DNA from 3 places in the Streptococcus taoyuanensis genome. Region 1 is predicted to be linked to each of the others. Evidence: predicted binding sites of a transcription regulator. Region 1 holds the regulator's gene; each other region holds the start of a gene.

Region 1 (10,902 bases):
TGAAGTGGATCAAACAGGGCTTGAGCCTCCTGAATCGCATCCCGAATTGCCCCCATCTCTTCATCCAAGAGATAGGCCAGGTTTGCTGTCGTCTCTAAGCGTTTTTTGATCTCGTCTGGAAAGTCTCCTTTATATTTATAATTAAGCGAGTGTTCAATGGTTGCCCAAAAATTCATGGACAAGGTCCGAATTTGAATCTCTGCTAAGATCGTTTCATTTCCATCAATGGTATCGACCGGATACTCGACCACGACGTGGTAACTCCGGTAGCCACTTGATTTCTTGTGGCGGATGTAATCTCGCTCTTGGACCACGCGCATATCCTGCCGTTGTCTCAGAACCTCTAGGATCTCTTCGACGTCATCCACAAACTGGACCATGATGCGAAGACCAGCAATATCTTGCATATCCTGAGCCAGATTTTCTTCAGAAATATTTCTTCGGATCATCTTTTCGCGAATGCTCTCAATCGGCTTGACCCGTCCTGTAACAAACTCAATTGGAGAATGCTTTTGTTGCTTACGATATTGCTTACGAATCCCACGCAGTTTGATTTTTAATTCCCCAACTGCTTGGATATACGGATCTAAGAAGTTTTCCCAATCAATTGCCATCCTACCACCTTGTAATCTGAACCATTTTTGTATACAATAAACACATCTCTTATTATATCATGAATCGCTTTTGAAAAAAAGCAAAGGACCACAAAATGAACCATTTAGAAATTGAATACAAAACCATGCTAGACAAGGAGGAATACCAATCCCTCCTTCCACTTTTTGCTGATACAGAATTGGTTGTCCAAACCAATCACTATATCGATACACCCGACCAGCTCATCCGTAAGGAAAAAATGGCCTTGCGGGTGCGTACTTTCACAGATCAGGCTGAATTGACTCTCAAAGTCCCTGAAGATGTTGGCCATTTCGAGTACAATCAAAACCTCAGCCCAGAAGAAACCGACGCGATCCTTCAACACCAACAGTTTCCTGACGGAGAAATCAAAAAACTCTTGAAATCTAAAGAAATCCCAGTTGAGCAACTCGCGGTCTGGGGAAGCCTTACAACAGAACGATTCGAAAAAGAAACTGATGCAGGCTTAGTGGCGCTGGACCACAGTCTCTATCTAGACACTGAAGATTATGAGTTGGAAATCGAGGTCGAAACAGCTGAGCAGGAAGAAAATTTCCATCAGTTCATCAAAGAGCATGGAATCGTCTACAAAGCTGCAAAAAATAAAATCGCCAGATTGGCGGAAAGATTGTAAAATAGCTGAAATTATCGCAAATTTTTGCTAAAATAGTGCTAAGATCAAAAATCTAAATGAGGTTGGAATCACATGTCAGATAAAAAAAATATGAAGCTCTTCTCTCTCAATTCAAATCCAGAGATTGCGCAAAAAATCGCGGATCATGCTGGGGTTCCACTTGGGAAAATTTCATCCCGTCAATTTTCAGATGGTGAAATCCAAGTCAATATTGAGGAAAGTGTTCGTGGATATGATATTTATATCATTCAATCAACCAGTTTCCCGGTCAACAATCACTTGATGGAACTGTTAATTATGGTAGATGCTTGCCAACGGGCCAGCGCAAATACTGTCAATGTGGTCATGCCTTACTTCGGTTATGCCCGCCAAGACCGGACTGCTGCTCCTCGTGAACCAATTACTGCTAAACTCGTCGCAAACATGTTGGTCAAAGCTGGGGTGGATCGCGTTGTCACACTGGATCTTCATGCGGTGCAGGTTCAAGGTTTCTTCGATATTGCCGTGGATAACCTCTTTACCATTCCACTCTTTGCAGAACACTACATTAATAAAGGTCTAACAGGGCCTGATGTCGTCGTCGTCAGCCCTAAAAATTCAGGTGTCAAACGAGCTCGTAGTTTAGCTGAATATCTTGATGCACCGATTGCGATCATTGATTACGAGCAAGATGATGCAAACCGTGATTATGGCTATATTATCGGGGATGTCAAAGATAAGAAAGCAATCTTGATTGACGATATCCTCAATACCGGTAAGACATTCTCAGAAGCTGCGAAAATCGTCGAACGCGAAGGTGCTACTGAAATTTATGCTGTATCAAGCCATGGTTTATTTGTGAAAGGTGCTGTCGAGTTATTAGACCAAGCTCCGATCAAAGAAATCTTAGTAACCGATTCTGTTGCTCCAAACGGACCAACTCCTAAAAATATTAACTATCTGACAGCTAGCGAACTGATCGCTGAAGCTATTGTTCGCATTCAAGAAAGAAAACCTGTTAGTCCTCTATTTGCCTACCACAAGAAATAAGGTCTTAATGTGATATATTTTGATAATGCCGCAACAACTCCCCTTCTACCTGAAGTCATTGATAAAATGTCTGAAACTATGAAGACCACTTTTGGAAATCCATCGAGCCTTCATGCTCATGGGCGGATGGCTAGTAAACTCCTTCGAGAGTCTCGCGAGCAGATTGCTCAGTCCCTCCATACTCTTCCAAATCGGATTTTTTTCACCTCAGGTGGATCAGAAAGTAATAATACCGTTATAAAAGGCTACTGCTTGAAACACCAAGCAGATGGCAAACACATCATTACTACCGCTTTGGAACACCATGCGGTTCTAGAACCCATCGAATATCTTGTTGAACGTTTCGGATTTGAAGTTACGATCGTCCAACCAAGAGATGGACGCATTCAGGCTAGTGATATCAAGGCGGCTCTTAGACCGGATACCATTCTTGTCTCTACCATGTTTGCCAATAACGAGACAGGCGATCTTCTACCGATTAAAGAAATCGGAGAACTCTTAAAAGATCATCCAGCTGCCTTTCACGTTGATGCTGTCCAAGCAATTGGAAAGGTCCCTGTCTATCCCGAAGAGTTGGGGATTGATTTTCTCAGTGCTTCTGCCCACAAATTCCATGGACCAAAGGGCGTCGGCTTCCTTTATGCGGCCGCCCCAGATTTTGATAATCTCTTACATGGTGGGGATCAGGAAAGTAAGATGAGAGCCAGCACGGAAAATCTCATTTCAATTGTCGGGATGGCAACCGCGCTTCAGCAAGCTACACTTCATCAAGAAGAAAATTTCAACCAGGTTCAAAAACTTGGCCAGGAACTAGTCAATGGTTTAGCAGCCTACGACTACTACGTAAATGCGAATGACGATCATCTTCCATTTGTTTGGAACCTTGGCTTTCCGGGTGTCCAAAATGATGTATTATTGATGCGACTCGATCTTGCTGGAATTTCTGTCTCTACAGGTTCTGCTTGTACCGCCGGTACAGTTCAACCCAGCCATGTCCTTGAGGCGCTCTATGGAAAAGATAGCTCACGCCTAAAAGAATCCCTTCGAATTAGTTTTTCAGAACTCAATACCGTAGAGGAGGTTCAAGACTTCCTCTCAAAACTTAAAGAAATTTTATCATAGGAGAACAATATGGCTTTTGAAACAAGTGTTTCATTGAAAGACTGCAAATATACCTATAGTCTACACCCAAATGTTAAAAAATATACCTTACGTGACAATACATTTGCTGTTACAAAAGTTGGAAATTACGAGTTAAATCGTTTGCTCGAGGCCGTTCCAAATAGCGGCGAAGGCTTCCTACTTAAAATCATTTTCAATAAAGATTTGACAGGTTTTAAGATCAATATTACAGACAAGTCTGGGCTTCGCCTGGTGAATATCTTTAAAAATCCAGAAAATGACATTATCCAACAAAAATTCTATTTCTTAATGGATAGTCTTGTCGAAAGAGAAATTTTCAACAAAACAGAGGCCTAATATGGTAACCCTAACTTATATCGACGCTTACCAAGTAGAACGAACGACTACTTATCCCGACCTTGCAGCCTGCATCCTCGATTTTTCAGGCTGTGTAACCCTGCCTGACTTTTACTCAATCGTATCCATTGAATACAAGGGAGAAAAACTCCCCTATACAGGGCGAGTCGATGGACTCTATGCTTTTTTGAAAAAGGTAGAGCAAGCTGAAAACTAAGCTGATGTTGATGGAACTCTCCATCGCCATCAGCTTTTTCTTTAGACAAAAATATTTTTGAAAAACCGTTCAAGATAGTTGATTTTTTCACAATCTTCCTATACAATAAGAGGGAAAGGTTGTGATATTGTGAAACATGATAAAAATACTCCAATTCCACGCGCAACAGCAAAACGCTTATCGCTCTACTACCGCATTTTTAAACGCTTTAACTCTGAAAAAATAGAGCGCGCCAATTCCAAGCAAATTGCGGATGCAATTGGGATTGACTCTGCTACTGTTCGCAGAGATTTTTCTTATTTTGGTGAATTGGGAAGACGTGGATTTGGTTATGATGTAAAAAAACTGATGAACTTCTTTGCAGATCTTTTAAATGACAATGCTATTACTAATGTCGCTATTGTTGGGATCGGAAATATGGGAAGCGCCCTTCTTAATTACCGTTTCCATGAGCGAAATAAAATGAAAATTGTCATGGCTTTTGATGTAGATGATCATGAACTGATTAATACCAAAAGTAAGGATGGGATCCCCATTTATGGGATTTCTACGATCAAAGAGAATCTCAAAAAAGAAGGCATTCAAACAGCCGTTCTAACTGTTCCAAGTGTTAAGGCTCAAGAAGTTGCTAGTCTTTTAGTAGATGCTGGTGTCAAAGGAATTCTAAGCTTTTCTCCAGTCCATCTGACAGTTCCTAAAGAGGTTGTTGTCCAATATGTCGATCTTACTAGTGAATTGCAAACACTTCTTTATTTTATGCGTAAAAACGAAGAATAAAGACTTATACTTCAACAACAAAAAGGTTGGAACAAGAAGGTTCCAACCTTTTTTATACCAAATAATCCGTTTCTTCTCGATAACTATAGTAGTTTTCTTCGGATACAATCAAATGATCCAATAGGGTCAACCCCATTACTTCACAGGCCTCTAAGACTCGCTGAGTGACTTCATCATCATTTTTACTGGGGAACACAGCACCAGATGGATGATTGTGAGCCAAGATAATGGAGGTTGCCATGTGCTTCAGTGCATAATGCAGGATTTCACGCGGCTCCGCGATACTTCGATTCACTGTTCCAATAAAGATCGTCTGTTGATGAATAATTTCATTTTGGGTATTCAAATAAAGGGCAACTAGGTGCTCCTGCTTTTTATGGCCAATTTCCTGTTGAATTTTATGGGCCAATTTCTGACTACTCATGATTTGTTCGGAACTCATTAGTTCATCTTTATGAATCCTTCGTCCAAACTCAATAACAGCCTGAAGTTCGATGGCCTTCACTCGCCCAATGCCAGAGATTTCCTGTAGCTCCTCTAGGGTTAATTGCCCTAACTCCTTTAAACTATTTACCGAGCTCAAAAGACCTTGTGCAATCTCATAAACGCTTTTTTGCTTGTTACCTGTCCGTAAGAGAATGGATAACAATTCCTGATGACTTAGCTTATCCACCCCTTCAGAAACTAAGCGCTCCCTAGGAAGCAAAGATGGTTCAATAAATGATATGTCGTACATAATTTCCTCCTCACTTATTAATTCGTAATAAATTGAGAAAATAACGACCTTTCATTATTTACTGGCGATTTCTTGCTTCAAATCATCTAACACTAAGACTTCATCTTTATTAAAGCGGATCTGATAACCTGTTTGAACTTGTTCAAGCTCCTTTAAAAACTGTTGAATTTCACAGCGGATCAAGTACTCCTGACTCTGAGGAATGGCTTCTAAGGTTTGGTAGACTTGCTCTACTTCGTAGATTCCTTTCGTAATTAATCCATTTCGTGGAAAATCATTTATTAAGAGATTATAGAAATGATGCAAGAGATGATAAATTCGCTCTTTTGTCACTATTCTACCTCCTTATCATACTCTTTCTCCTCTTATTATATACCTATTTTCCCTCAATATTATGACAAATTCCTTACATTATATTACCAATCGCTTACAATTTTACAAGAATCCTTTAGTTATTTCATGCCATACTATAAAGAAAAAAGCCCCGGCATCTCTGCCTCGGGCTTTATTTCTTAAAGTTGCATTTGATTATAAGACTTGCTGAATGAATCCAGGATGTCCTTTGGAGCCTTGTCATAGTCAACAGAGGTTTCCAAGTTTCCTTTTACAATCGTACGGTAAGTCGCTGCAGCATCCTCACAGGTCACCAAGGTGATTTCATTAACACCTTCACGATCTTGAATGACATCTACACGGTCTGGAGTCACTGTCTCAACAGACGAGATGACATAAGTATAGATTTTTTCTTTGTCCGTGATGTAGATCTTCATACCAGCCTTGGCTTTCTCTAATGGTGAGAACAGCATGGCATTTGCTCCAGTAAGGCCAAATACGTGGTGACTAGCAAGAGAATAATTGCCTTGTCCCATGACTTGGTTTTCCTTCATAGTCCCTGCTCCATAGTAAAGGGCTACGTTTTCGAGTCCTTTAAAAATTGGAAGGTTCATGTTCAATTCAGGAATCGAAATCCCCCCAATTACAGGAAGTTTTTGAGCCTGCCATTGGGCATTGATCACGGCTTCCGTCGAGAGTGACTGGACATGTTTGAAATCAAAGCTCGTCTTCACTTCTTTGTTTTTATCAATAGTCTTTTTATCGACCTTGCTAACCTGATATTGGTTGGTATGCCAAACCATAATCATGTTTCGGATCGGAGCATTGAAAATCAAGAGAAGCGAGAGAATAATCAAAAGTGTTGCAACGATGTTGATAAGAGTATTGCGTAAACTCTTTTTCTTTTTTCTTTTGCGTGACATGCTGTCCCCTTATCTATTCGTTTTCTTCCACTACTTCTTCATCTTTTTCATCGGGCTGGACTGTTGTAAAGGTCACAATTTTCGCATCCTGATCCAGTCTCATGACTTTGACACCCTGAGTTGAACGACCCGTTTGAGAGATATTCCCAACACCTGTCCGGATCATAACTCCGGTATCGGTAATGATCATCAGATCTTCATCCCCTTTAACGGTTAAAAGACCAGCTAAAGGACCATTTTTCTCTGTAATATTGGCTGTTTTGATACCTTTACCACCACGGCCTTTGGTTGGGTATTCGCTAGCCATTGTACGCTTACCATACCCTTTTTCAGTGATGATCAATACTTCATCTTGATCCGTAACGACACTAGCCCCAACAACCTTGTCTCCTTCGCGGAGATTCACACCACGTACACCTGTGGCAGAACGTCCCATATTGCGGACTACAGCCTCATTAAAGCGGACAGAATAACCATACTTGGTACCGATAATGACGTCAGCATTGCCATCTGTAAGGAAGACATTGATCAATTCATCCTCAACACGCAGATTCAGAGCTTTGAGACCGTTCTGACGAATATTTGAAAATTCAGCTACATTGGTCCGCTTGACTAAACCTTGTCGCGTCGTAAAGAAGAGATAAGCTTCGTCACTGCGGTCTTGCTCCACATTGATAATGGTTTGAATCGATTCACCTTCGTCCAATTTTAAGAGATTGACGATTGGTAATCCTTTGGCTGTCCGGCCATATTCTGGAATTTCATATCCTTTCAGACGATAGACACGCCCCTTATTGGTAAAGAAGAGCAAATGATCATGGGTGCTCGTAGAGACCAGTTCACGGACAAAGTCATCATCTTTGACACCAGTTCCTTGAACCCCACGTCCACCACGTTTTTGAGCCGTAAATTCCGCTTGATCCAAACGTTTGATGTAGCCTTTGTTAGAAAGGGTGATCAAGACATCTGTTTCTTCAATCAAGTCCTCATCTTCAAGAGAAAGGACTTCTCCAACCATCAACTCAGTTCGGCGAGCATCGCCAAACTTGCGTTTGACTTCTTCCAATTCTTCCTTGATGATGGTCGCCACACGTTCTGGCTTCGCCAAAATGTCAGCCAAATCAGCAATCAAGGCAACCAAATCATCATATTCACTTTGGATCTTGTCTCGTTCCAAACCGGTCAAACGACGAAGACGCATGTCCAAAATGGCTTGACTTTGACGTTCAGAAAGCTTGAATTTAGCCATCAATTCAGCTTGTGCTTCAGCGTCTGTCCGGCTATTGCGGATAATTCGGATCACTTCATCGATGTGATCCAAGGCAATGAGCAAACCTTCTAAGATATGGGCACGTGCTTCCGCTTTTTCTTTATCAAAGATGGTCCGTCGAGTCACCACTTCTTTCTGGTGCTCAATATAAGCCCCTAAAATTTGTCGAAGAGAAAGAATCTTTGGAACACCATTTTGGATCGCCAACATATTGAAACCAAAATTGGTTTGCATTTGTGTCATCTTAAAGAGGTTGTTCAAAATAACGTTAGCCGAAGCATCTCGGCGGACCTCAATCACAAAACGAACCCCTTCACGGTTTGATTCATCACGTACAGCTGTAATCCCTTCGATCCGTTTTTCTTGCACCAAGCGAACGATGTGCTCGTGAACCTTGGTTTTATTGACCATATAAGGGAACTCAGTAACAACAATCCGTTCACGGCCACTCTTGGTCACTTCAATTTCTGTACGAGAACGAAGAACAATTGAACCTTTCCCTGTTTCATAGGCCTTATGAATACCTGATTTCCCCATGACCAAGGCTCCGGTTGGAAAATCTGGACCAGGCAGCACTTCCATGAGTTCACGAGTGGTCACTTCAGGATTGTCCATCATCAATTTGACGGCATCTATTGTTTCACCGAGATTATGAGGTGGAATATTGGTAGCCATACCTACAGCAATCCCTGTAGCTCCATTCACAAGAAGGTTAGGGAAGCGTGCTGGTAGCACCATGGGCTCCCGCTCACTGGCATCATAGTTATCTGCAAAATCAACTGTATTCTTATTGATATCCCGCAACATCTCAAGTGCGATCTTGCTCATACGGGCTTCGGTATACCGTTGTGCAGCGGCCCCATCTCCGTCCATAGAACCAAAGTTCCCATGGCCGTCCACTAGCATATAGCGATAGCTCCACCATTGCGCCATCCGAACCATGGCTTCATAAATAGAGGAATCCCCGTGTGGGTGGTATTTACCCATAACATCCCCTGTGATACGGGCTGACTTCTTATGTGGTTTATCTGGCGTAACACCCAATTCATTCATACCATACAAAATACGACGGTGAACAGGTTTCAAACCATCACGAACATCAGGTAGGGCACGAGCTACGATAACACTCATCGCATAATCGATAAAACTCGTCTTCATTTCTGATGTTAAATTCACATCAATTAGATTATTATCCTGCATTCAAAAAATGCCTCTCTTTACTTAATTCACCATACTATTATAACACATTTTAGCCTATTTTTCTTCTTAGGAACACAAACGTAAAAACGTTTACATCAAGGATTCATACTGTTTCAGATGACAAAGACTTTCAAAAGTGGTAGAATGAAGTCGTATGAGAATCTATCTCAAAAAAAAATGAAGGAGACGTTTAGACTCATGGATTTGACTAAACAACACAAAAAAGTTATCCTTGTCGGTGACGGTGCCGTAGGTTCATCTTATGCATTTGCACTTGTCAACCAAGGAATTGCACAAGAGCTTGGAATTATCGAAATTCCTCAATTGCACGAAAAAGCTGTCGGAGATGCGCTTGACCTTAGCCACGCCCTTGCCTTCACTTCACCTAAGAAGATCTATGCGGCTGAGTACGCTGACTGTGCGGATGCTGACCTTGTTGTAATTACTGCAGGTGCTCCTCAAAAACCAGGTGAAACTCGCCTTGATCTTGTTGGTAAAAACCTTGCCATTAACAAATCAATCGTAACACAAGTTATTGAATCAGGATTTAACGGTATCTTCCTTGTAGCTGCTAACCCAGTTGACGTTTTGACATACTCTACATGGAAATTCTCAGGATTCCCTAAAGAACGCGTTATCGGTTCTGGTACTTCTCTTGACTCAGCTCGTTTCCGTCAAGCACTTGCTGAAAAATTGGACGTTGATGCTCGTTCAGTGCACGCCTACATCATGGGTGAACATGGAGACTCAGAATTCGCTGTATGGTCACACGCTAACATCGCTGGTGTAAACCTTGAAGAATTCCTTAAAGACACTCAAAACGTTCAAGAAACTGAATTGATCGAATTGTTCGAAGGTGTTCGTGATGCTGCTTACACCATCATCAACAAAAAAGGTGCTACATACTACGGTATCGCTGTTGCCCTTGCTCGTATCACTAAAGCAATCCTTGATGATGAAAATGCAGTACTTCCACTTTCTGTATTCCAAGAAGGTCAATATGGTGTTAGCAACGTCTTTATCGGTCAACCTGCCATCGTAGGTGCACACGGTATTGTACGTCCAGTGAACATCCCATTGAACGATGCAGAACAACAAAAAATGAAAGCTTCTGCTGATGAATTGCAAGCAATCATTGATGAAGCATGGAAAAACCCTGAATTCCAAGAAGCTTCTAAAAACTAAGAAAAAAACATCTCCTTATTAAAAGGGGATGTTTTTTAGCTGCTTTATTTGGATTTGTCAGCAAGGATTTCAAGCAAATAAGGCACAACGAGATTGCTCTCTATGTCTTTCAAAGAAGAAATCCATTTAAAGTCTATATGCTCTTCTGGATCTAATATAAAATCACGCTCTTCCAAAATCTCGCCAGCATAAACTAGGCGTGTAAAGACAGTATCTTTGCTGGCATCAAATTGACTATCTTCGTGGATAATCTTATTAATCCGAAGCTTTTGATTAACCTCCTCCATAGCCTCACGTAGAGCAGCCTCTCTGGGCAATTCATTCTCTTCTACACTTCCACCTGGAATATCCCAATAAGATGGATAGACATTAGGGAGACCTCGCTTTATTTTCGAGCGTTTGATAAGTAGATACTTCCCGTCTTTCTCAATCAAGGTATGGGCGATTAATTTTACTGTCATTGCATGTTCCTCCAAGAAAGAGCAA
Region 2 (10,902 bases), on a different contig from region 1:
ACCTGATAAGATAATCACGTCTTGCTTTTCTAAGAGTTTTCCTAGCTGTTTTCCTAGAGCGATCAGCTCCGTTTCATTGTGACTAATCATTTTTCTATTATACCAAACTTTTTAAAAATCTGCTCTTTCTTTTAGAAATTGTTTGATTCAAGTTTGTTTTTGAGAAGAAGAAATCAAAGAAAACAGGAAACTCTCCGATTTATTCCCTCGATCCATCTAAAAAGGAATGGGAGACAACTCCCATTCCTTTTTGGCACTTTTCTGATACTTAATTCAAGGCCATGCTAACGTAGTTTAAAATAAAGAGAACATCTAGGATCCAAATCATGCTGTGCACTTCTTTGGCTTCTCCTTTAACCACTTTCACTAAGCTATAGGTGATAAATCCAGCAGCGATCCCTTGTGTAATCGAGTAGCTGAAGCCCATAAAGATAGAGGTGAAGAAGGCAGGAACTGCTTCTGACATATCTTCCCAATGGATATTTTTCAAGCCACTCAACATCATGATCCCAACAACAATCAAAATTGGAGCTGTAGCAGCGGTCGGTACAATCGCCAACAAAGGACTAAAGAGACTTGAAATAGCAAAACAGATTGCCACAACCAAGGCTGTCAAACCAGTGCGTCCACCAGCTCCAATACCGGCTGCAGATTCAACATAAGTCGTTACGTTTGAAGTTCCTGCAATAGCTCCGACTGAAGTCGCTACAAGGTCTGAATAGAGAGCCTTATCTAATTTCGCTGATTGATGGTTTTCCCCATTTGTCGCAACAATCCCAACTTTTTCACCCGTACCTATTAAAGTTCCAATTGTATCAAAAATATCCGTCAAGGAGAAGGCTAAAATTGCCATTAAGGTCTCAGGCAAACGAGACGTATTGGAAATCAAAGAACCCAATCCTTTTGATCCCAAAGCTTGACCAAAGATCGTGCCTAAATCATTAAAGGCAGCTCCTAGATGATTACTTGCAAAGTCAATTTTAGTGATATCAACCACATGGATGAGAATCCCAAGCACAGTCGTTGCTAAGATAGAAAGGATAATCCCTCCCTTAATCCCTTTGACAACAAAGAAAATAGTAATTGCAAGACCAACAAGAGCCAAGAGGACCGCCGGATTGTTAAAATCAACCAATCCAGGAACAGCAGATGCATTGGCTGAGATCGTTGCATTCGCCTTATCTGCTCCTTCCCCGACCACTGTATAAGTATGAGGGTCAATCGTGAATTTTAAAAATCCTGCATTCTTAATCCCAACATAGGCCAAGAAAATCCCGATCCCCGCTGAAATAGCAGAGCGAAGAGCAGTCGGAATCGATTCGATGATCATCTTCCGAACTTTTGTCAATGTGATAATCAATGAAATCACACCACAAATGAAGACCATTCCCAAAGCTTCCTGCCATGAGTATCCCATACCAAATACAACTGTAAAGGTAAAGAAGGCATTCAAGCCCATCCCAGGTGCTTGTGCATAAGGTAAATTGGCATAAAAAGCCATCATCAAGGTCCCGACAACGGATCCAATAATCGTTGCAAGGAAGACTCCTTGAGCTGGCATACCTGTTTGTGACAACATTTGAGGGTTTACGAAGAGGATATAACTCATCGCAAAAAAGGTTGTCAAACCAGCAAGAACCTCTGTTCGAACAGTGGTTCCATGTTCTGAAAGTTTAAAAAACTTATCCATTTCAGAATAAACTCCTTTTTCATCATTCTCGCTCCCAATCAATTTGCGAACGTTATTTCTATTTTACCAAAAGATCTTTCGCCTTTCAAGAAATCCTACTTCTCTTCTCGATTTTTGAGCGCTTTTCCGATTTTTCTGATATAATGGTCTCATTCTTCTCGAAAGGAACTGAAATATGCATAAAAAGATGATCGCTCTAGATCTAGACGGCACTCTCTTAAATTCCGAAAGCAAATTGAGCGACTTTACCATTGATACGATAAAAAAAATTAGTGCTCTCGGCCATAAAGTCATTATTACAACAGGCCGCCCCTACCGTATGGCGCACACCTATTACAAACAGCTAGAGCTAGATACTCCGATGATCAATTTTAACGGCTCCCTAACGCATCTCCCTGAGAAAAAATGGGCGGATGAACAATGTTTGACTTTAGATAAAAAATACCTGTTAGATATGGTCGCTAACCGAGACACCATCCAAGCGGACTTTATCGCTGGCGAATACCGCAATAAATTCTTTATTACCGATCCAAATGAGCACGTTGCAGATCCTAAACTATTCGGTATTGAATCTTTCCAACCAGAAAATCAATTCAATCCCAAACGGGTAACGAGCGACCCAAACTGTATCCTCTTTCAAACGAAAGCGGAAGACAAATATGCTCTGGCAGATGAAATGAATCGGCATTATGACTACAATCTGTCTATCAATACTTGGGGTGGTCCCTTAAATATTCTGGAATGCAATCCAAAAAATGTGACCAAAGCTTCTGCTCTGACCTACCTTCTGGATAAACTCAATATGGATCAGAAGGATTTGATTGCCTTTGGAGACGAGCACAACGATACCGACATGCTAGCTCTTGCTGGTCATGGATACGCTATGAAAAATGCCAGCTCCGTCCTTCTCCCATATGCAGACTCCATCACAGATTTCACCAATAACGAAGACGGTGTAGCGCGCCAACTCATTCAATTATTCTTATAATAGGAACAGACATGAGCTATCCCTCATGTCTTTTTCTATCCTAAATACTTAATCGGTTAATCAATACCCTCCTATTTTTACATTTTTTTCATTGCCTTGCCATCTAGTTTGTGATATTATTAACATAGTTATTAAAGAAGCGCTTTCAAAAAATGCTAAATCGCTTCTCGTTCACTTAAGGAGGAACAAAATGAAAGCTGTTGTTGTTAATCCAGAAGGTACTGGTGTTGAAATCGTTGCAAACAAAGACATGCGTCCACTGGAAACAGGGGAAGCACTTGTTCAAATCGAATACTGTGGTGTCTGCCACACTGACTTGCACGTTGCTCACGGAGACTTCGGTAAAGTTCCAGGCCGTGTTCTTGGACACGAAGGAATCGGTATTGTTAAAGAAGTTGCTCCAGATGTTAAGAGCCTAAAAGTTGGGGATCGTGTCAGTGTTGCATGGTTCTTCGAAGGATGTGGAACTTGTGAATACTGTACAACTGGTCGTGAAACCCTTTGCCGTACTGTAAAAAATGCTGGTTACTCTGTTGATGGAGGAATGGCTGAACAATGTATCGTTACTGCAGATTACGCAGTGAAGGTACCTGAAGGATTAGATCCAGCCCAAGCTTCTTCTATTACCTGTGCAGGTGTTACAACTTACAAAGCTATCAAAGAAGCCAAAGCTGAACCTGGACAATGGATTGTTATCTACGGAGCTGGTGGACTAGGAAACTTGGCTGTTCAATATGCCAAGAAAGTCTTCAACGCACATGTCATCGCTGTCGATATCAACAATGATAAACTAGAATTGGCAAAAGAAGTTGGTGCAGACTTTGTCATCAACGGTCGCGAAGTTGAAGATGTCCCAGGATTGATCAAAGAAAAAACAAATGGTGGAGCTCACTCTGCTGTCGTAACAGCTGTTTCTAAAGTGGCTTTCAACCAAGCAGTAGATTCTGTTCGTGCAGGTGGTCGCGTGATCGCAGTTGGTCTTCCTTCTGAAATGATGGACCTCAGCATTGTGAAAACTGTATTAGATGGTATCCAAGTCATTGGTTCTCTTGTAGGAACTCGTAAAGACTTGGAAGAAGCCTTCCAATTTGGTGCAGAAGGCTTGGTAGTCCCTGTCGTTCAAAAACGTCCAGTAGAAGATGCTGTCAAAGTCTTTGACGAAATGGAAGCCGGAACCATTCAAGGACGTATGGTGCTTGACTTTACAAACTAAACTACTAAACCTACAGGACTAGCCCAGTTGGGCTGGTCTTTTTTTGAGTACTCTCAATCACTCTAATTTACAATTTGTTATATATTTATTTTTGTTTTTGGGAATATTGCTTGATTGTCGGAATTTTTTCATTAAGAAAAAAATCCTATAAAACATATCTATCATTGATTTTTTTAAGCATCAACAAGTAATAAAAAAGATCTATCCAAAAACATTCTTTTTCTATCCAACTATAATTTAATATAATAAATTGATATTTTTACATCGAGATTTTGATAGAAAAATTGACTTAAGTGTGGAAACGATTTATAATAAAGTAGCTTAAAGTTTTCTTAAACTGAAAGTCAAACAAATTTTATAAGGAGGAATGTCAATAATGAGTATTGGTATCATTATTGCTAGCCACGGTGAATTTGCAGCTGGAATCCACCAATCCGGCTCGATGATCTTTGGGGATCAAGAGAAAGTTCAAGTGGTTACGTTCATGCCAAGCGAAGGCCCGGATGATCTCTATGCTAAATTTAATGCAGCTGTTGCCGCATTTGATGCAGAAGATGAAGTTTTGGTTTTGGCTGACCTTTGGAGTGGTTCTCCATTTAACCAAGCAAGTCGCGTCATGGGAGAAAATCCAGATCGTAAATTTGCGATCATCACAGGATTGAACCTTCCGATGTTGATTCAAGCTTATACAGAGCGTTTGATGGATGCAAATGCCGGCGTTGATAAAGTCGCTGCAAACATCATCAAGGAAGCTAAAGACGGTGTCAAAGCCCTTCCAGAAGAATTGAATCCTGTCGAAGAAGCTAGTTCAGCCGCTGCTGCTCCTGTAGCCCAAGCTGCGATTCCAGAAGGAACGGTTATCGGAGATGGAAAACTCAAGATTAACCTTGCCCGCTTAGATACACGTCTTCTTCATGGACAAGTCGCAACTGCTTGGACACCTGATTCAAAAGCCGATCGGATCATTGTTGCTTCAGATTCTGTTGCCAAAGATGAACTCCGTAAGGAATTGATCAAACAAGCGGCACCAAATGGTGTGAAAGCAAACGTTGTCCCAATTCAAAAATTGATCGACGTTGCAAAAGATCCACGTTTTGGAAATACCCATGCTTTGATCTTATTTGAAACACCCCAAGATGCTCTTCGCGCCATCGAAGGTGGTGTTCCGATTAAAACCTTGAACGTTGGTTCAATGGCCCACTCAACTGGTAAAACCATGGTGAACAATGTGTTGTCAATGGATAAAGATGACGTGGCTACATTTGAAAAAATGCGTGATCTTGGAGTAGAATTTGACGTCCGTAAAGTGCCAAATGACTCTAAGAAAGATTTGTTTGACTTAATTAACAAAGCTAACGTTCAATAATCGATTACTTACGAAAGGATTTTAAACATGTCTATTATTTCTATGGTATTAGTGGTCGTTGTTGCCTTCTTAGCAGGTCTTGAAGGTATCCTTGACCAATTCCAATTCCACCAACCCCTTGTTGCTTGTACCTTAATCGGTTTGGTAACAGGTAATTTGACTGCTGGCATTATGCTTGGTGGTTCACTTCAATTTATTGCACTTGGCTGGGCAAACATTGGTGCCGCAGTTGCACCCGATGCTGCCCTTGCATCTGTCGCTGCTGCCATCATCATGGTACTTGGGGGAGACTTCAGTACAAAAGGAATCGCTGTCGCTCAAGGTGTCGCTATTCCACTTGCAGTTGCTGGTCTTTTCTTGACCATGATCGTCCGTACCCTTTCCGTTGGTTTGGTTCACACTGCCGACGCTGCTGCTAGAAAAGGGGATATCAAAGGTGTAGAACGCGCTCACTTTGTGGCCCTTCTTCTTCAAGGTCTTCGTATCGCCATTCCTGCAGCCCTCTTGTTGATGATTCCTGCTGAAACTGTCAAAACTGCTCTTGAACAAATGCCAAAATGGCTCTCTGATGGAATGCAAATCGGTGGTGGTATGGTTGTAGCCGTTGGTTATGCCATGGTTATCAACATGATGGCGAGCCGTGAAGTATGGCCATTCTTTGCCATCGGTTTTGCTCTTGCAGCTGTTAGCCAATTGACCTTGATCGCCCTTGGAGCAATTGGTGTTGCCCTTGCCTTGATCTACCTTACTCTTTCTAAGAAAGGTGGCAATGGAGGTGGCGGAGCCGCTACTTCTAACGATCCAATTGGCGACATTCTCGAAGACTATTAAGAAAGGTGTGACACTATCATGACTGAAAAATTACAATTATCTAAATCAGATCGTCAAAAAGTTTGGTGGCGTTCAACCTTCTTGCAAGGTTCTTGGAACTATGAACGGATGCAAAACTTGGGTTGGGCATACTCATTGATCCCAGCTATCAAAAAACTCTACACAAAGAAAGAAGACCAAGCGGCTGCTCTTGAGCGTCACATGGAATTCTTTAACACTCACCCATACGTTGCCGCTCCTATCATCGGGGTAACGCTTGCTCTTGAAGAAGAAAGAGCAAACGGTGCCGCTATTGACGATGCTGCCATCCAAGGGGTTAAAATTGGTATGATGGGTCCTTTGGCGGGTATCGGAGATCCAGTCTTCTGGTTCACTGTCCGTCCAATTCTTGGGGCTCTTGGTGCATCACTTGCTGCGTCTGGTAATATCCTTGGTCCACTCATCTTCTTTATCGCATGGAATGCGATTCGTATGGCCTTCTTGTGGTACACGCAAGAACTTGGCTACAAAGCAGGTTCTGAAATTACCAAAGATATGTCTGGTGGGATCTTGCAAGATATCACTAAAGGGGCTTCTATCCTTGGGATGTTCATCCTCGCTGTCTTGGTAGAACGTTGGGTATCTATTAAATTCATCTTTAATGTTTCTTCTGTCAAATTAGACGACAAAGCTTATATCCACTGGGATAAACTTCCTGAAGGATACAAGGGTATCCAAGAAGCCTTCGCTCAAGTTGGCTCAGGTCTCTCTCAAACACCTGAAAAAGTTACGACTTTCCAACAAAACTTGGATTCTTTGATTCCTGGTTTGATGGGATTACTTCTTACTTTTGCTTGTATGTGGTTGTTGAAGAAAAAAGTATCTCCAATCACTATCATCATCGCTCTCTTTGTAATCGGTGTATTAGCACACGTTGCTGGCTTGATGTAAGCAAAGATCAACTAAAAAGAAGGTTTCGGCCTTCTTTTTATTATGATATAATGGAGTGAATAGCAATACAGGAGGATCTCATGGCTCAATCATTGAATAAAACCGTTGAATTCCATACTACAGGGGTTTCTTACCTTGGAGTGGGGGGAAAGGTTGGAAAAATCCTAGTCGGGAATGCCGCTTTTGAATTTTATGCGGATGCAAATGTAGAAGACTACATCCAAATTCCCTGGCAAGAAATCGAGCGAATCGGAGCCAATGTATCCGGACGTAAAATTAGCCGCCATTTTGAAATCTATACCAGAGAATCAAAATTTCTCTTTGCTTCAAAAGACTCTGGAAAAATTTTAAAGATTGCTCGGGAACATCTAGGAAATGATAAAATTGTCAAACTTCCTACGTTGATCCAAATCATCACGGCTAAAATTAAAAATCTATTTGCAAAATAGGATCTTTTCTTGTATAATAGACGCAAACGGATAAGTAAGTTAAGAGGTTCTTTCAGAAAGTCTGCGGTTGCTGCGAGCAGATAGAAATCTTAATTGAAATTCTACCGTTTCTTTAAAATACAATATCGAATCAAGTGCACACCTGTGAAGTTGGATGGAACCGTGGCTATGCCACTCCAACACTCTAACAGGTGTGTTTTTTGTTAAAGGAGAAGCTATGTTAGATATTAAACGAATTCGTACAGACTTTGATGCGGTTGCTAAAAAATTGGCAACACGTGGCGTAGATGCAGCTATTTTGAATGAAATGAAAGAAATCGATGCCAAACGTCGAGATATCTTAGTCAAAGTAGAAAATCTCAAAGCAGAGCGTAACACTGTATCTGCTGAAATCGCACAAGCTAAACGCAACAAGGAAAATGCAGATGATAAGATTGCTGCCATGCAAACCCTCTCTGCAGAAGTCAAAGCATTGGATACAGAATTGGCTGAAATCGATGCCAAATTAACTGAATTCACTACTACCCTTCCAAACATCCCTGCTGATAGTGTCCCTGTTGGAGCGGATGAGGATGACAACGTTGAGGTTCGTCGTTGGGGAACACCTCGTGAATTTGGCTTCGAACCAAAAGCACACTGGGATTTAGGAGAAGGCCTTGATATCCTTGACTGGGAACGCGGGGCTAAAGTTACTGGTGCTCGTTTCCTCTTCTACAAAGGTCTTGGAGCTCGCTTAGAACGCGCTATCTACAACTTCATGTTGGACGAACATGGCAAGGAAGGCTACACTGAAGTCATCACACCCTACATGGTCAACCATGATTCTATGTTTGGTACTGGACAATATCCAAAATTCAAGGAAGATACTTTTGAACTTAGCGATACTAATTATGTCCTCATTCCAACTGCTGAAGTTCCTTTGACAAACTACTACCGCGATGAAATTCTTGATGGGAAAGACCTTCCAATCTACTTCACCGCTATGAGTCCATCATTCCGTTCAGAAGCTGGTTCAGCTGGTCGTGATACTCGTGGATTGATCCGTTTGCACCAATTCCATAAGGTTGAAATGGTGAAATTTGCCAAACCAGAAGATTCATATGGTGAATTGGAAAAAATGGTTGTCAATGCTGAAAATATCCTTCAAAAACTGAACCTTCCATACCGTGTAGTAGCTCTCTCAACGGGAGACATGGGCTTCTCAGCTGCCAAGACTTACGACTTAGAAGTATGGATTCCAGCGCAAAACACCTACCGTGAAATCTCAAGCTGTTCCAATACAGAAGATTTCCAAGCTCGCCGTGCGCAAATCCGCTACCGTGATGAAGCAGATGGCAAGGTAAAACTCCTTCACACTTTGAACGGTTCTGGGTTGGCTGTCGGACGTACCGTTGCTGCTATTCTTGAAAACTATCAAAACGAAGACGGTTCTGTGACCATTCCAGAAGTCCTTCGCCCATACATGGGTGGCGCAGAAGTCATCGCACCAAAATAAAGTTTAAAAAAACTGAGTCTTGCAAATTGCAAGCTCAGTTTTTTAATATTTACGAAAACGTTGGTAGCGTTGCTCCAAAAGATCTTCGAGAGGCAAGGCTTGTAAAACCTTTAACTCTTCCTGTAATTCCTTCTTCACTTGAGCCAGTAGTTCTCCATTTGAAAATCCATGCTCGGGAATCACCTTATCGACAATTTCCATATTTAACAATTCGTGAGAAGTAATCTTCATCAACTCTGCTGCTTCCATGGCACGACTTCCATCTTTCCAAAGAATAGAGGCGAAACCTTCTGGACTCAAGACTGCATAGATAGAGTTCTCAAGCATCCAAACCTTATCTGCTACAGCAAGAGCCAAGGCACCACCAGAACCACCTTCTCCGATGATAATCGCGATAATCGGCACTTTTAAATCACTCATTTCCATAAGGTTACGGGCAATGGCTTCACCTTGTCCTCGTTCTTCAGCACCAACACCAGGATAAGCACCCGCTGTATTGATAAAGGTCACAACTGGACGGCCAAATTTCTCTGCTTGCTTCATGAGGCGCAAAGCTTTTCGATAGCCTTCTGGATGTGGTTGTCCAAAATTACGTTTTAGATTATCCTGAAGATTTTTTCCTTTTTGGATCCCAACGACTGTAACCGTTTGATCGCCTAAGCGTCCAATCCCACCAATCACCGCACCATCATCACGGAAGTTTCGATCTCCATGCAATTCGATAAAATCATCAAAAATTCCTTGAGCAAAATCAAGAGCAGTCAATCTTCCTTGGTCACGTGCTTCTTTAATAATCTGTGTTATTTTACTCATGTTTACCTCCATGAAGGGCCAATAATTGTCCAACTGTTGCTCGGATTTGGCTTCTCTCCACGATCAAGTCTACAAATCCATGTTCTTGTAGAAATTCTGCTTTTTGGAAATCATCTGGCAATTTTTCACGCACAGTTGATTCGATCACGCGACGACCGGCAAACCCGACCAAGGCCTGACTCTCTGCCATGATAATATCACCTTCCATAGCAAATGAGGCTGTCACCCCACCAGTTGTCGGATCTGTCAATACCGTCAAATAGAATAATTTTTCTTTGGAATGGCGTTGAACAGCCGCAGAAATTTTTGCCATTTGCATCAAACTCACGATTCCTTCTTGCATCCGAGCACCACCGGAAGCGGTAAAAAGAACAACTGGCAATTTTTCTTTTGTCGCAAATTCAAATAAACGAGTAATTTTTTCGCCTACTACAGAACCCATTGAAGCCATGATAAAGTTGGAATCCATGATCCCAAGCGCAACTTTTTGACCTTTAATCAAGGCAGTTCCAGTCAGGACAGCTTCATCCAGTCCTGTCATTTCCCGCACTGCTGCTAGTTTCTTCTTATAATTTGGGAAATTCAAAGGATCTGTCGTTTCGATTCCTGTAAACATTTCTTCAAAGCTAGCTGGATCCACTGTCAGCGCCAAGCGTTCTTTAGCAGAAATACGGAAGGTATAGCCACAATTCGGGCAGACACGCTCACTACCTAAATCCTTTTGGTAAATGGTATGTTTACAACCTGGGCATTGTGAAAATAGTTCATCAGGAACTTCAGGTTTTGGCTGAGGCTCCTTCCAGGCTGACCTATTCGGATTGATCCGAATATATTTATCTTTTTTAGAAAATAATGCCATTACTTACTCCTTATAATATGCTACAGTATCTGCAGCATTACTATAAAAGCCTGAAACTGTGAAGATGATGTTCATACTTCCCTCACAACTCCAGGCTTTTTCATCATTCCTTATTATAATTTGGAAGGAATTGTTCCATCAAAAATGCAGTGTCGTAATCACCAGCGATCACATGCGAATCTGAGATCAAATCCAACTGGAAACTACTATTGGTGGTGACACCATCGATTTCCAACTCATAAAGAGCACGCTGCATTTTCATCAGTGC
Region 3 (10,902 bases), on a different contig from region 1:
CAAACAAGGATGTGAAAATCTTGCTTGGGACATCCTCTTTTTCTAGAAAAAATTTTTTAGAAAAACTATAAGGAAATTTTAAGCTTCCTATCGTATACTAATAGCATCATCAAAGACCTCCTAACTTTGAATGATAAAACTCCTAAAACTTTTTCATAATAATCTCCCTATAAGAGCCACCAAAACCGGTGGCTTTTTTCTGGGAGTGAGACAGAACAATTTTTTAAAATTGTTCGTTGTCTCACCCCCGCACAGTTGATTAGGTAATCTTTGGAGCTATAAGAGCGAACAAAGATACCAATCAACCACTGCGTTATGTAATTATTACTAAACCTATTTCATCTAACCAAGCCTGATAGGGACGTAGACGAGCTTAGGTACATTGACGCAGTTCGAACGCAAGTGAGAACTACGATCTTTAAAAAATTAATGAGGTGAACTCAGAGAGTTCAACCGAACCAAAGGTACTGAAGTATTTTAACAGAGCGTAAGCTCTTTATTTTTTTGCACAAAAAAAGCCCCTTGAGAAATTCTCAAGGAGCAGTGGAATGACTACTTGCTCGTTGCATCAGACATTTTTTTGAATTTTGCTGAAATAATCGTATTTAGATTATTATGTCCATCGCGTTGTTCAATCGTCAACGTTAAAATATCTCCATCAATAGAGTATTTATACGTAGTTTCTTTAGCGACAGGTCCAATGGACATGGTTGCAAGTTGCACAATGTTGATAGCTTCTGGGAAGATAATCGTTTGGTTTGCTGTATCTAATTTACCGTTCTTCAAAACAGAATGAATTTTAGCATTACCTCTATCAAATTCATAAGTTGTATTGGGCAAGTCCTTAGCGCCATCCTGTAGATTGACTGATAATTTAATAAATTGATTTTTAATATATTCGTCTTTCGTTTGAGTCACTTTAGATGCATCTTTTTGTTTTAAGTAATCGTAGAACCTTCCAAAACCATCTGCTAGAGATACAGTATAGTCGAATTCAACAGATGTATCTGTAATGTTCAACGTTGGTTTTAAATCTTTCCATGCCTCAGGATAGATCAGCTTGATAGCCGAATCATCATTGTCAAAATCTTTAAAGGCTAAGCTACGTTCAAGAGCTGGTCGGAAGTCGATGGCTTGCCATTTTCCTTCAATTGGAACGGGGTCTTTTTGAGTAGTGCTTCCTTTACGTTTGAAGTGTAGTTCATAGTGAACTGGAAGATTATTTTTCTTCGCTTTTCCGTCAATCGTGACATAAAGCATGTCGTCTTTTAATTTGTAGTGATATGTGTTTGGCGAAACGCGATTTTCACCGAATGAGAAGAAGAATGAGTTTGCTACGGAAAGTCCTTCATCAAAGGTCATTGTTTTGGCACCTTGATCAATAGAACCCGTTGCTTCGTAGCTAAACACGCCAGTATCTTTATTCATGCTGACTTTGTATTTCTTAAAGTCGCCTGCAAATCCTTCATGAGAGTCATACATGATTTTTTTGAATTCTTCTTCAGTCTTGCCTCTAGCGTCTGTTGTGACAGTGTAGAAAGCTTTAATAAAGTTATCAATGTTATAGTCGTATTTAATCGTTGCCGTATTGTTTTCAATCTTCATGTCCATTTTGAAGTCTTTAACAGATTCAAGCAAGTGTGCAAAGTGGATTCCATGGAGGGTATAGGCTCCGATGGATTCCGTTAAAGCATCGAGAGTATCGACTAATTCCCATTCGCCATCAATCGTTTCGACTTTTGCTGTTTCTGTTTTAGCAGCATTTTTAGAGCCACTTTGTTTTTGAGAACAAGAAGCTAGTAGGAAGACTGAGAGCAGAGCAACGAATGCTAAAAATAATTTTTTATAACGTCTAATCATCGCTAGACCTCCTTAAAATAGATGATTGTATTACGCTTATATTATACGTGCAACATAATTGTTTTGCAAGGGCTTTCAAACGAATCACAATTTTGTTTTGTAACCTGACCGATTATTCAACATAAGAAACGGAAAAATTGTATGTAGTAGAGTACCCAACAGATGAAATTCTCAAGGTTTCCTAAATTATTTTTTTGCACAGAAAAGAGGCTGGGACAAAAGTCCTAGCCTCTCAATTATTTTTGGATTGTCGAGCAAGACGCAGTGGTTGAGTGGTCTCTACTACGCTGATTTCATCAGCTTTTACAGCCCTACTCAACTGTGCGGAGGTGGGACGACGAAATCGAATTCTAACGAATTACCGATTTCTGTCCCACTCTCAGTGAGCTATTTAATTAGTTTTAGGATCTGAAACTTTCTTGAATTTCATTGGATAAACGAGATGTGCTCCTGTTTCTTCGAATGTTTTTTCAGCGTAAATTGTAAGGATGTCACCATTCAATTCGTAGTGATAAGTAATTGGTACGTCTGTAGAATTTATATAAAGTGGTAGAACTCCAAAGATGTTTGGAACTTCAGGGAATACGATCGTTTTTGCATTCTCTTTTAAAACCCCATCATTTAACGTTGCAGTTAACACTTTTGTATCGTTATCAAACGTTCCAGTTTGATGTTTAAAACTTCCAAATTTCTTTTCTCTTACGCCTAGAAGGATGGCAGTTGCTTCTTCTTTTGTAGGATATTTATCTTTATTCTGTTCAGCATAAAAATCAATATACTTATTCATATCTGCACTATAAGAATAAGTTACATCTGTTCCTGTTATTTTTAGAGTCGGAACGATATCTTGGAAGGCTTCAGTAACCTTTAATCGACTATTAGCATCATCATAATAAATTAAGAAAGTACGTTCCACTGTATCTCTAAAATCTACAGCTTTCCAGTCTCCTTCAAGTGAGACTGGGGTAGGTGCTACTGTGGTAGTTTCTGCAACTGTTGTAGTCTCAGCGGTTGTTTGTTGTTTCTGTTGCTGTTGTTTCTGTTGCCCACATCCTGATACAAATAGAAGAGCAAGAAGGGAAAACATCCATAGGGAACTTTTTTTCATATTGTTCATGATTGATCACTCCTTCTAATGATTGTCTCCTACGTAATTGAAACGAAGACGTATTACTCTAAAATGACTTTGTTCATCCTTACCTTCAGCATAAAGTGTTAGTTGGTTACCTTCAACGGTGTAAGTATAAGTAATTGGTACAAGTGAATTATACGTGGTTCCCATAACAATTCTACTTAAAAATGTAGGTGTTTCAGGGAACGTAATAGTATGTTTCTGTGTATCGATTTCTCCAGTTAGAGAGTAATCATAGGCATAATTAGGTTCGTCAAGAGTAATCTTTGTATGTTTCAAATTTGGAATATAATTCTTAAATTCAGCAGTTTTATTTTTTAAATACGATTCATAATTCGCTTTGTTCTCTCCTGTTGCAAATGCTTGATCCTCATAGAGTTCTCTGTAATCAAAATGGTACTTCAATTCAACGGTTTTGTCTTTAATGGTCATCGTCATCTTAACCTTATCGAAGTCATCAAGCATTAGTACAGCGGCAAGTTTTTTGATATTAGAAGCTAGGAATACTTTCTGAATGGTCATTTGTTGGTCAGTCCATTTCCAAGTTCCTTGTTGATCCTTTGTAAGATCTTGTGGTGCTTTGATTGTTTGAGGAGATTTATTTACTTGAGAAGACTTATTTGTTTTAGAAGACTGCGATGGAGAAGACTGACATCCCGCAATAAGGAGCACTGCAAAGAATGCTAAGAAACCGAAAAGGATCTTCTTTGTTTTAGTAAACATAAATTTACCTCCTAAACGTTGTTGCTTTAATTTTATCATTAAAGGAAATAATTATAAAGTGAAATGGTGAGCGATAGATGAAGTAGAAGGGACCGTATAATAAAAAGAAAAGTTGGCGATGAGGGCAACCGTTCAACTTTTTCTAACGAACGCTAGTGAGAACCAGGATCTTTAAAAAACACATTCTATTTATAGTACCGAAGGTATCATTTTTTGCTATAATAGACTGTATGAGTAGAATTTTAGACAATGAAATCATGGGCGATGAAGAGGCCGTTGAACGGACGCTGCGCCCGCAATATTTACATGAATATATTGGTCAAGATAAGGTCAAGGACCAGCTGAAAATCTTTATTGAGGCGGCTAAGCTTCGGGATGAAGCGCTGGATCATGTCCTTCTTTTTGGCCCTCCGGGACTGGGGAAAACCACCATGGCCTTTGTCATTGCCAATGAACTGGGTGTCAATCTCAAGCAGACTTCTGGTCCTGTCATTGAAAAGGCTGGTGACTTGGTAGCCATCCTCAATGATCTAGAGCCGGGCGATGTCCTCTTTATCGATGAGATCCACCGTCTGCCTATGTCAGTCGAAGAAGTGCTTTACAGCGCTATGGAAGATTTTTACATCGACATCATGATTGGCGCTGGTGAGAGCAGCCGGAGTGTCCATCTGGACCTTCCTCCTTTCACTTTGATTGGGGCCACGACTCGAGCTGGTATGCTGTCCAATCCCTTGCGCGCTCGCTTTGGGATTACCGGACACATGGAATACTATGAGCAAGATGATTTGACAGAGATTGTCGAGCGGACCGCCGAAATCTTTGAGATGGAGATTACCCACGAAGCTGCCGAAGAGCTTTCTCTTCGTAGTCGGGGGACCCCTCGGATTGCCAACCGTTTGCTGAAGCGGGTGCGCGATTTTGCTCAGATTATGGGCGACGGCTTGATTGACGACACCATTACAGACAAGGCCCTCTCTATGCTGGATGTGGACCATGAAGGACTGGACTATGTCGATCAAAAGATCCTGCGCACCATGATTGAGATGTACGGCGGTGGCCCGGTCGGGCTTGGGACTCTATCGGTCAATATTGCCGAAGAGCGCGAGACCGTAGAAGATATGTATGAGCCTTACTTGATTCAAAAAGGCTTTATCATGCGGACCCGGACAGGGCGCGTGGCGACTCGCAAGGCTTATGAACACCTGGGTTATCCCTACAATGGAGACTAGAAGAAGATGCTGACGGAAGAAGCAATAGTAGAACAAATCCAAGCGGATCCGGAGATGATGACTGTTTTGGCTATCATTCGGGATCTCAACTTGGCAGATGCCTGGTTAGCGGCGGGCGCGGTGCGCAATTTCATCTGGAACCGGCTTTCTGGAAGATCAGGGTTTGACGCGGCGACAGATCTGGATCTGGTCTTTTATGAGCCTGCGATCAGCTATGAGGAGACGCAGCAGATTGAGCAGGAATTACAGAAGACCTATCCCCAGTACGCTTGGGAAGTGAAAAATCAAGTCTACATGCACCAGCATAGTCCGGGGACAGCTCCTTATCGCAGTGCTTGTGACGCGGTTTCCAAATACCCCGAGCAGTGTACGGCACTTGCGGTTCGCTTAAGGAAAGATGGTCAGCTAGAGCTCTTTCTTCCCTATGGGACAAGGGATATCGAAGACTTCATCGTTCAGCCGACTCCGCATTTTTTAGCCAGCCCCGAGCGTTTAGCGGTTTATACAGAGCGGATGAAAAAGAAAAATTGGCAGAGTAAATGGCCTCCATTAGAGGTTCGTTTTCCAAAATAGAGAAACAGATCAGATTTGAAAAAGGAATCTGATTTTTCTTTAAAATGATGGAGCCCCTTTGTCATCTTTCTGTCACATTTTTGTTATAATAGTAATAGTATGCTGGTTTTCCATAGTGGAAAGCGAAGAGCTCAGCTAGGTTGGGCAGTCCGAACAAGGAGTTAGGTGGAATCATGAAAAAAATCGTCTTTGTCTGCTTAGGAAATATTTGTCGGAGCCCCATGGCGGAGTTTGTCATGAAGGATTTGACGGATCAGTATGAGATTGAAAGTCGGGCCACCTCGAGCTGGGAACATGGCAATCCCATCCATAGGGGAACCCAGAAAATCTTTCGACAACACCAAGTCCCTTATGATCCAGCCAAGACGTCCTTACAGATCAAGGAAGAGGATTTTTACAACTTTGATTTGATCCTAGGGATGGACGAAAACAATGTAGCAGATCTGAAGCAAATGGCTCCTTCGGGGACAGAGCACAAGATTCATCTTTTTGCTGCTGAAAGTGTGCCAGATCCGTGGTATACCGGTGATTTTGAGGAGACCTATTCCAGAGTTCTGAGCGGCTGTAAGGCTTGGTTAGATCAGTTAGCAACTTCTTAAGAGTTTGATATGTGAGAGAATACAGAATATGAAAGAATTTTATGAGACCTATAAGGTCTATCTGACGCGAAAAAATTTAGAAATAGCAGCATTAGTCGTGATTATTCTATCTGCTTTGCTGGTTTTCCTTTCAGCCATTCCAGGTCGGGGTGTCTTGACCTTGGATAAGGGGGCGATCCGTTACGACGGAAGTTTGGTCCGTGGCAAGATGAATGGCAAGGGAACCGTCACCTTTAAAAATGGGGATACCTATACAGGTAACCTCGTCAACGGCTCTTTTAGCGGCTATGGTAAGTTTAAGTCCAAGGATGGTTGGACCTATGAAGGGCAGTTTGTTAACGGCCAGCCGGAGGGTAAAGGCACCTTAACCACAGAAGCCAACGTCGTATACAAAGGAACATTCAAGCAGGGGATTTATCAAAATGCGCATTAAATGGTTTTCACTAGTCCGTGTTACAGGACTCTTATTGGTATTGCTTTACCATTTCTTCCAAAAAGCCTTTCCTGGAGGCTTTATTGGGGTAGATATTTTCTTCACCTTCTCAGGATTTTTGATTACAGCGCTCTTGATCGATGAATTTGCGCGCAAGCAAGGAATCGACTACCTGGCATTCTTGAAACGGCGCTTTTACCGGATCGTACCACCCCTTGTCTTTATGGTCTTGGTCGTGATGCCCTTTACCTTTATGGTCCAACGGGACTACGTGGCTGGTATTGGGACTCAGATTGCGGCAGTCTTTGGTTTTGTAACCAATTTCTTTGAGATGGCAACGGGCGGTAGTTACGAAAGTAACTTCATTCCGCATCTCTTCCTTCATACCTGGAGTTTGGCTCTAGAAGTGCATTACTATGTGCTATGGGCACTTTTGGCATGGTTCTTGGCTAAGCGGGCTAAGACGGTTGGAAAGTACCGAGGCATGCTCTTCCTGGCATCCAGTGGGCTCTTTCTCTTCACCTTCTTGTCCATGTTCATCCGCGCCTTTCTGACAGCTAATTTCTCCACCATCTATTTTTCTAGCTTCACTCACATCTTCCCCTTCTTTGCGGGATCATGCCTAGCAACGGTGACAGGGATTGCCAATGTCAGCCCGAACTTTACAAAGCTGGTGCAGTCTTGGAGCATGAAAAAGACCTTATCGGTCTTTGGTGGAAGCTTTGCCTTCTTGTTTGTGCTCAGTCTTTTCTTGCCATTTGATAGCTTGTGGACCTATCTATTTGGTTTTTTAGCAGCGACAATCGCAGCTTGTGCCATGATTCTGTCGGCCCGCATTCTCCATGAAAAGACGCCAGATAAAAAAGAACCAGCCATCCTCAATTTCTTGGCAGATACTAGTTATGGTGTCTACCTTTTCCACTGGCCTTTCTTTATCATCTTCTCTCAACATTTGGGAAATATGATGGCAGCCCTTGTGACGACGATCGTTTCCTTGATTCTAACGGCTCTGTCCTTCTATATTTTGGAGCCAACCATTGCAGGCAAGGAGCCTCGGGTCTTTGGTATGAAGATGGATCTCAGTTTTTTGACCAAGCCGATCTTTTACCTCATGATTCCACTGGCTCTCTTGATGGTTGGAATCTCCGCCTTTGCACCAACCGTCGGAGCTTTTGATGAGAGTTTGGTAGTGAGTGGGCTCAATCAAGCAGATAGCAAAATGCAGGTCACACGGACGCAGGTGGACAATGCGACGGCAACAGACTATAACGTCTCAAATGGTGTGACCATGATCGGTGATTCGGTTAACTTGCGAGCGCAGGACTACCTGACTAAAGCCATCCCGGGTATCCAGATTGATGCGGTGGTGAGCCGTCAGTTGGAAAATGGAATGAAGGTCTTTGAGACCGATATCTCCAATAAAGTTCTCCTAAAAAATGTGGTCATTGCCCTAGGAACCAATACCGTCAGCAACTACAAAGAATTGCTGGATCAGTATGTTGAGAAACTTCCAAAAGGCCGTCGCTTGATCCTTGTGACACCATATGATGGTCGCTATGCCAACGATCAGTCCAGTGAATCGGTTCAAACGCGTCTTTATGAGTTGGAACTAGCCAAGAAATACGACTTTATCACCATTGCGGACTGGTACCAAGTAGCAATTGAAAATCCAAATATTTGGGTGGGAACAGACTCTGTTCACTTCAATATGGAAACCAATGGTGGGGAACTCTATGCTCAAACAGTCAAAGAAGCCCTTGATAAGGCCGAAAAAGGTCCGGTCAAGAAGTAACACTGCTTCTCTGAAACTGAAACAAAACAAATCCTAACAAAATAAAACAAAAAGCAACTTTATACTTGTGAAAAGTTGCTTTTTTTAGTAAGATTAAGAAAACGCTTACAAAAACCAATTGAAAATATCACTTTGTGAAGAAAAATTATTTTTGATATTTTTTTCACAAACCGGCAGCTAGATCCTACTGGCTAAGAGATTCTTGACAAAACATTCACAAACTTTTAAAAAATCTTTGTGAATGTTGCTTGAAAGTGTTTACAAAAAGCTCAAAATAGAGTACAATTATATTGTGAAAAAATTAACAAATCGAAATTTCTTACACTATTCTTGAAAGTTTCTGAAAACAGGAAAAAGTTCCGGAAAAGGATAAGGGTTTCAAACATTGGAGGAAAGCATCAAATGGCTGATAAAAAAACTCTCTCACCTGAAGAAAAGAAACTCGCTGCTGAAAAACACGTAGACGAGTTGGTGCAAAAAGCGCTGGTGGCGCTTGAAGAAATGCGCAAATTGAACCAGGAGCAAGTGGACTACATTGTAGCGAAAGCATCTGTAGCTGCTCTTGATGCACACGGTGAGCTCGCTCTTCATGCCTATGAAGAAACTGGTCGTGGGGTCTTTGAAGACAAAGCAACCAAGAACTTGTTCGCTTGTGAACACGTTGTGAACAACATGCGTCACACCAAGACAGTTGGTGTCATTTCAGAAGATGACGTCACTGGTTTAACGCTGATTGCAGAGCCAGTCGGAGTTGTCTGCGGGATCACTCCTACAACCAACCCTACTTCAACAGCAATCTTTAAAGCGTTGATTTCCTTGAAGACACGGAACCCTATCGTCTTTGCCTTCCACCCATCTGCTCAAGAATCATCTGCTCATGCGGCACGAATCGTACGCGATGCAGCAATTGCAGCTGGAGCACCTGAGAACTGTGTGCAATGGATTACCCAACCTTCTATGGAAGCAACTAGTGCCCTGATGAACCATGAAGGGGTTGCGACCATCCTTGCGACCGGTGGTAACGCCATGGTAAAAGCTGCTTATTCTTGTGGAAAACCAGCTCTTGGGGTAGGTGCCGGAAACGTTCCTGCTTACGTTGAAAAATCAGCCAATATCCGCCAAGCAGCACACGATATCGTCATGTCTAAATCATTTGACAACGGTATGGTCTGTGCGTCTGAACAAGCGGTCATCATCGATAAAGAAATCTACGATGAGTTTGTTGAAGAATTCAAATCTTACCACACTTACTTTGTCAACAAAAAAGAAAAAGCCCTTCTTGAAGAGTTCTGCTTCGGCGTAAAAGCCAACAGCAAGAACTGTGCAGGTGCGAAATTGAATGCGGACATCGTTGGGAAACCAGCAGCATGGATCGCTGAACAAGCTGGCTTCACTGTACCAGAAGGAACCAATATCCTTGCGGCAGAATGTAAAGAAGTTGGTGAAAAAGAACCGTTGACTCGTGAAAAATTGTCACCAGTCATCGCTGTTTTGAAATCTGAAAGCCGTGAAGACGGAATTAACAAAGCTCGCCAAATGGTTGAATTCAACGGTCTTGGTCACTCAGCAGCCATCCATACTGCTGATGAAGAATTGACCAAAGAATTTGGTAAAGCAGTTAAAGCTATTCGTGTGATCTGCAACTCTCCTTCGACTTTCGGTGGTATCGGGGATGTTTACAATGCCTTCTTGCCATCATTAACACTTGGATGTGGTTCTTACGGACGCAACTCTGTTGGGGACAACGTTAGTGCCATCAACCTCTTGAATATCAAAAAAGTCGGACGCCGGAGAAATAACATGCAATGGATGAAACTTCCTTCAAAAACATACTTTGAACGTGATTCAATTGAATACCTACAAAAATGTCGTGACGTTGAACGTGTCATGATCGTTACAGACCACGCTATGGTAGAGCTTGGTTTCCTTGATCGTATCATCGAACAGCTTGACCTTCGTCGCAACAAGGTGGTTTACCAAATCTTTGCAGACGTAGAACCAGATCCAGATATCACAACTGTTGAACGTGGTACAGAGATCATGCGTGCCTTCAAACCAGATACGATCATTGCTCTCGGTGGTGGATCACCAATGGATGCGGCCAAAGTTATGTGGCTCTTCTACGAACAACCAGAAGTGGACTTCCGTGACTTGGTACAAAAATTCATGGATATCCGTAAACGTGCCTTCAAGTTCCCATTGCTTGGTAAGAAGACTAAATTTATTGCGATCCCAACAACATCTGGTACAGGATCTGAAGTAACTCCATTTGCCGTTATCTCTGATAAAGCAAACAACCGTAAATACCCAATCGCAGACTACTCATTGACTCCAACAGTTGCCATCGTAGACCCTGCCTTGGTATTGACAGTTCCAGGATCTGTTGCAGCAGACACTGGTATGGACGTCTTGACGCACGCGACAGAAGCTTACGTATCACAAATGGCTAGCGACTTCACAGATGGTCTTGCTCTTCAAGCTATTAAACTTGTCTTTGAAAACTTGGAAAGCTCAGTCAAGAATGCGGACTTCCATTCACGCGAAAAGATGCACAATGCGTC

Evidence for each region. The regulator Rex, encoded in region 1, represses fermentation and respiration genes when NADH is low (regulators of the CRP and FNR family bind a similar motif). The targets are predictions, from matches to a motif close to TTGTGAANTANTTCACAA.
Region 2: a site for Rex is predicted at 2,787-2,804, ahead of adhP (alcohol dehydrogenase AdhP). Genes of this name have one in related genera too.
Region 3: a site for Rex is predicted at 8,632-8,649, ahead of adhE (bifunctional acetaldehyde-CoA/alcohol dehydrogenase). Genes of this name have one in related genera too.

What each region holds. Positions count from the first base shown of each region.
Region 1 covers NZ_JARQVW010000015.1:39,857-50,758, reverse strand. Annotated here, with positions in the region: gene yjbM (GTP diphosphokinase) at 1-614, opposite strand, end outside; gene P5Y91_RS08980 (CYTH domain-containing protein) at 710-1,267, shown strand; gene P5Y91_RS08975 (ribose-phosphate diphosphokinase) at 1,340-2,296, shown strand; gene P5Y91_RS08970 (cysteine desulfurase family protein) at 2,306-3,418, shown strand; gene P5Y91_RS08965 (DUF1831 domain-containing protein) at 3,428-3,775, shown strand; gene P5Y91_RS08960 (DUF4649 family protein) at 3,777-3,992, shown strand; gene P5Y91_RS08955 (redox-sensing transcriptional repressor Rex) at 4,122-4,769, shown strand; gene radC (RadC family protein) at 4,822-5,505, opposite strand; gene P5Y91_RS08945 (hypothetical protein) at 5,560-5,838, opposite strand; gene P5Y91_RS08940 (class A sortase) at 6,018-6,761, opposite strand; gene gyrA (DNA gyrase subunit A) at 6,775-9,231, opposite strand; gene P5Y91_RS08930 (L-lactate dehydrogenase) at 9,430-10,416, shown strand; gene P5Y91_RS08925 (NUDIX hydrolase) at 10,461-10,877, opposite strand.
Region 2 covers NZ_JARQVW010000008.1:10,616-21,517, reverse strand. Annotated here, with positions in the region: gene tsaE (tRNA (adenosine(37)-N6)-threonylcarbamoyltransferase complex ATPase subunit type 1 TsaE) at 1-90, opposite strand, end outside; gene P5Y91_RS06265 (NCS2 family permease) at 269-1,690, opposite strand; gene P5Y91_RS06260 (Cof-type HAD-IIB family hydrolase) at 1,866-2,678, shown strand; gene adhP (alcohol dehydrogenase AdhP) at 2,869-3,891, shown strand; gene P5Y91_RS06250 (PTS sugar transporter subunit IIB) at 4,268-5,257, shown strand; gene P5Y91_RS06245 (PTS mannose/fructose/sorbose transporter subunit IIC) at 5,285-6,088, shown strand; gene P5Y91_RS06240 (PTS system mannose/fructose/sorbose family transporter subunit IID) at 6,107-7,018, shown strand; gene P5Y91_RS06235 (DUF956 family protein) at 7,099-7,467, shown strand; gene serS (serine--tRNA ligase) at 7,685-8,962, shown strand; gene P5Y91_RS06225 (acetyl-CoA carboxylase carboxyl transferase subunit alpha) at 9,005-9,775, opposite strand; gene accD (acetyl-CoA carboxylase, carboxyltransferase subunit beta) at 9,768-10,634, opposite strand; gene P5Y91_RS06215 (acetyl-CoA carboxylase biotin carboxylase subunit) at 10,738-10,902, opposite strand, start outside.
Region 3 covers NZ_JARQVW010000012.1:25,084-35,985, reverse strand. Annotated here, with positions in the region: gene P5Y91_RS07865 (hypothetical protein) at 553-1,860, opposite strand; gene P5Y91_RS07860 (hypothetical protein) at 2,252-2,977, opposite strand; gene P5Y91_RS07855 (hypothetical protein) at 2,993-3,715, opposite strand; gene ruvB (Holliday junction branch migration DNA helicase RuvB) at 3,946-4,944, shown strand; gene P5Y91_RS07845 (nucleotidyltransferase family protein) at 4,951-5,517, shown strand; gene P5Y91_RS07840 (low molecular weight protein-tyrosine-phosphatase) at 5,691-6,116, shown strand; gene P5Y91_RS07835 (MORN repeat-containing protein) at 6,145-6,549, shown strand; gene P5Y91_RS07830 (acyltransferase family protein) at 6,539-8,341, shown strand; gene adhE (bifunctional acetaldehyde-CoA/alcohol dehydrogenase) at 8,744-10,902, shown strand, end outside.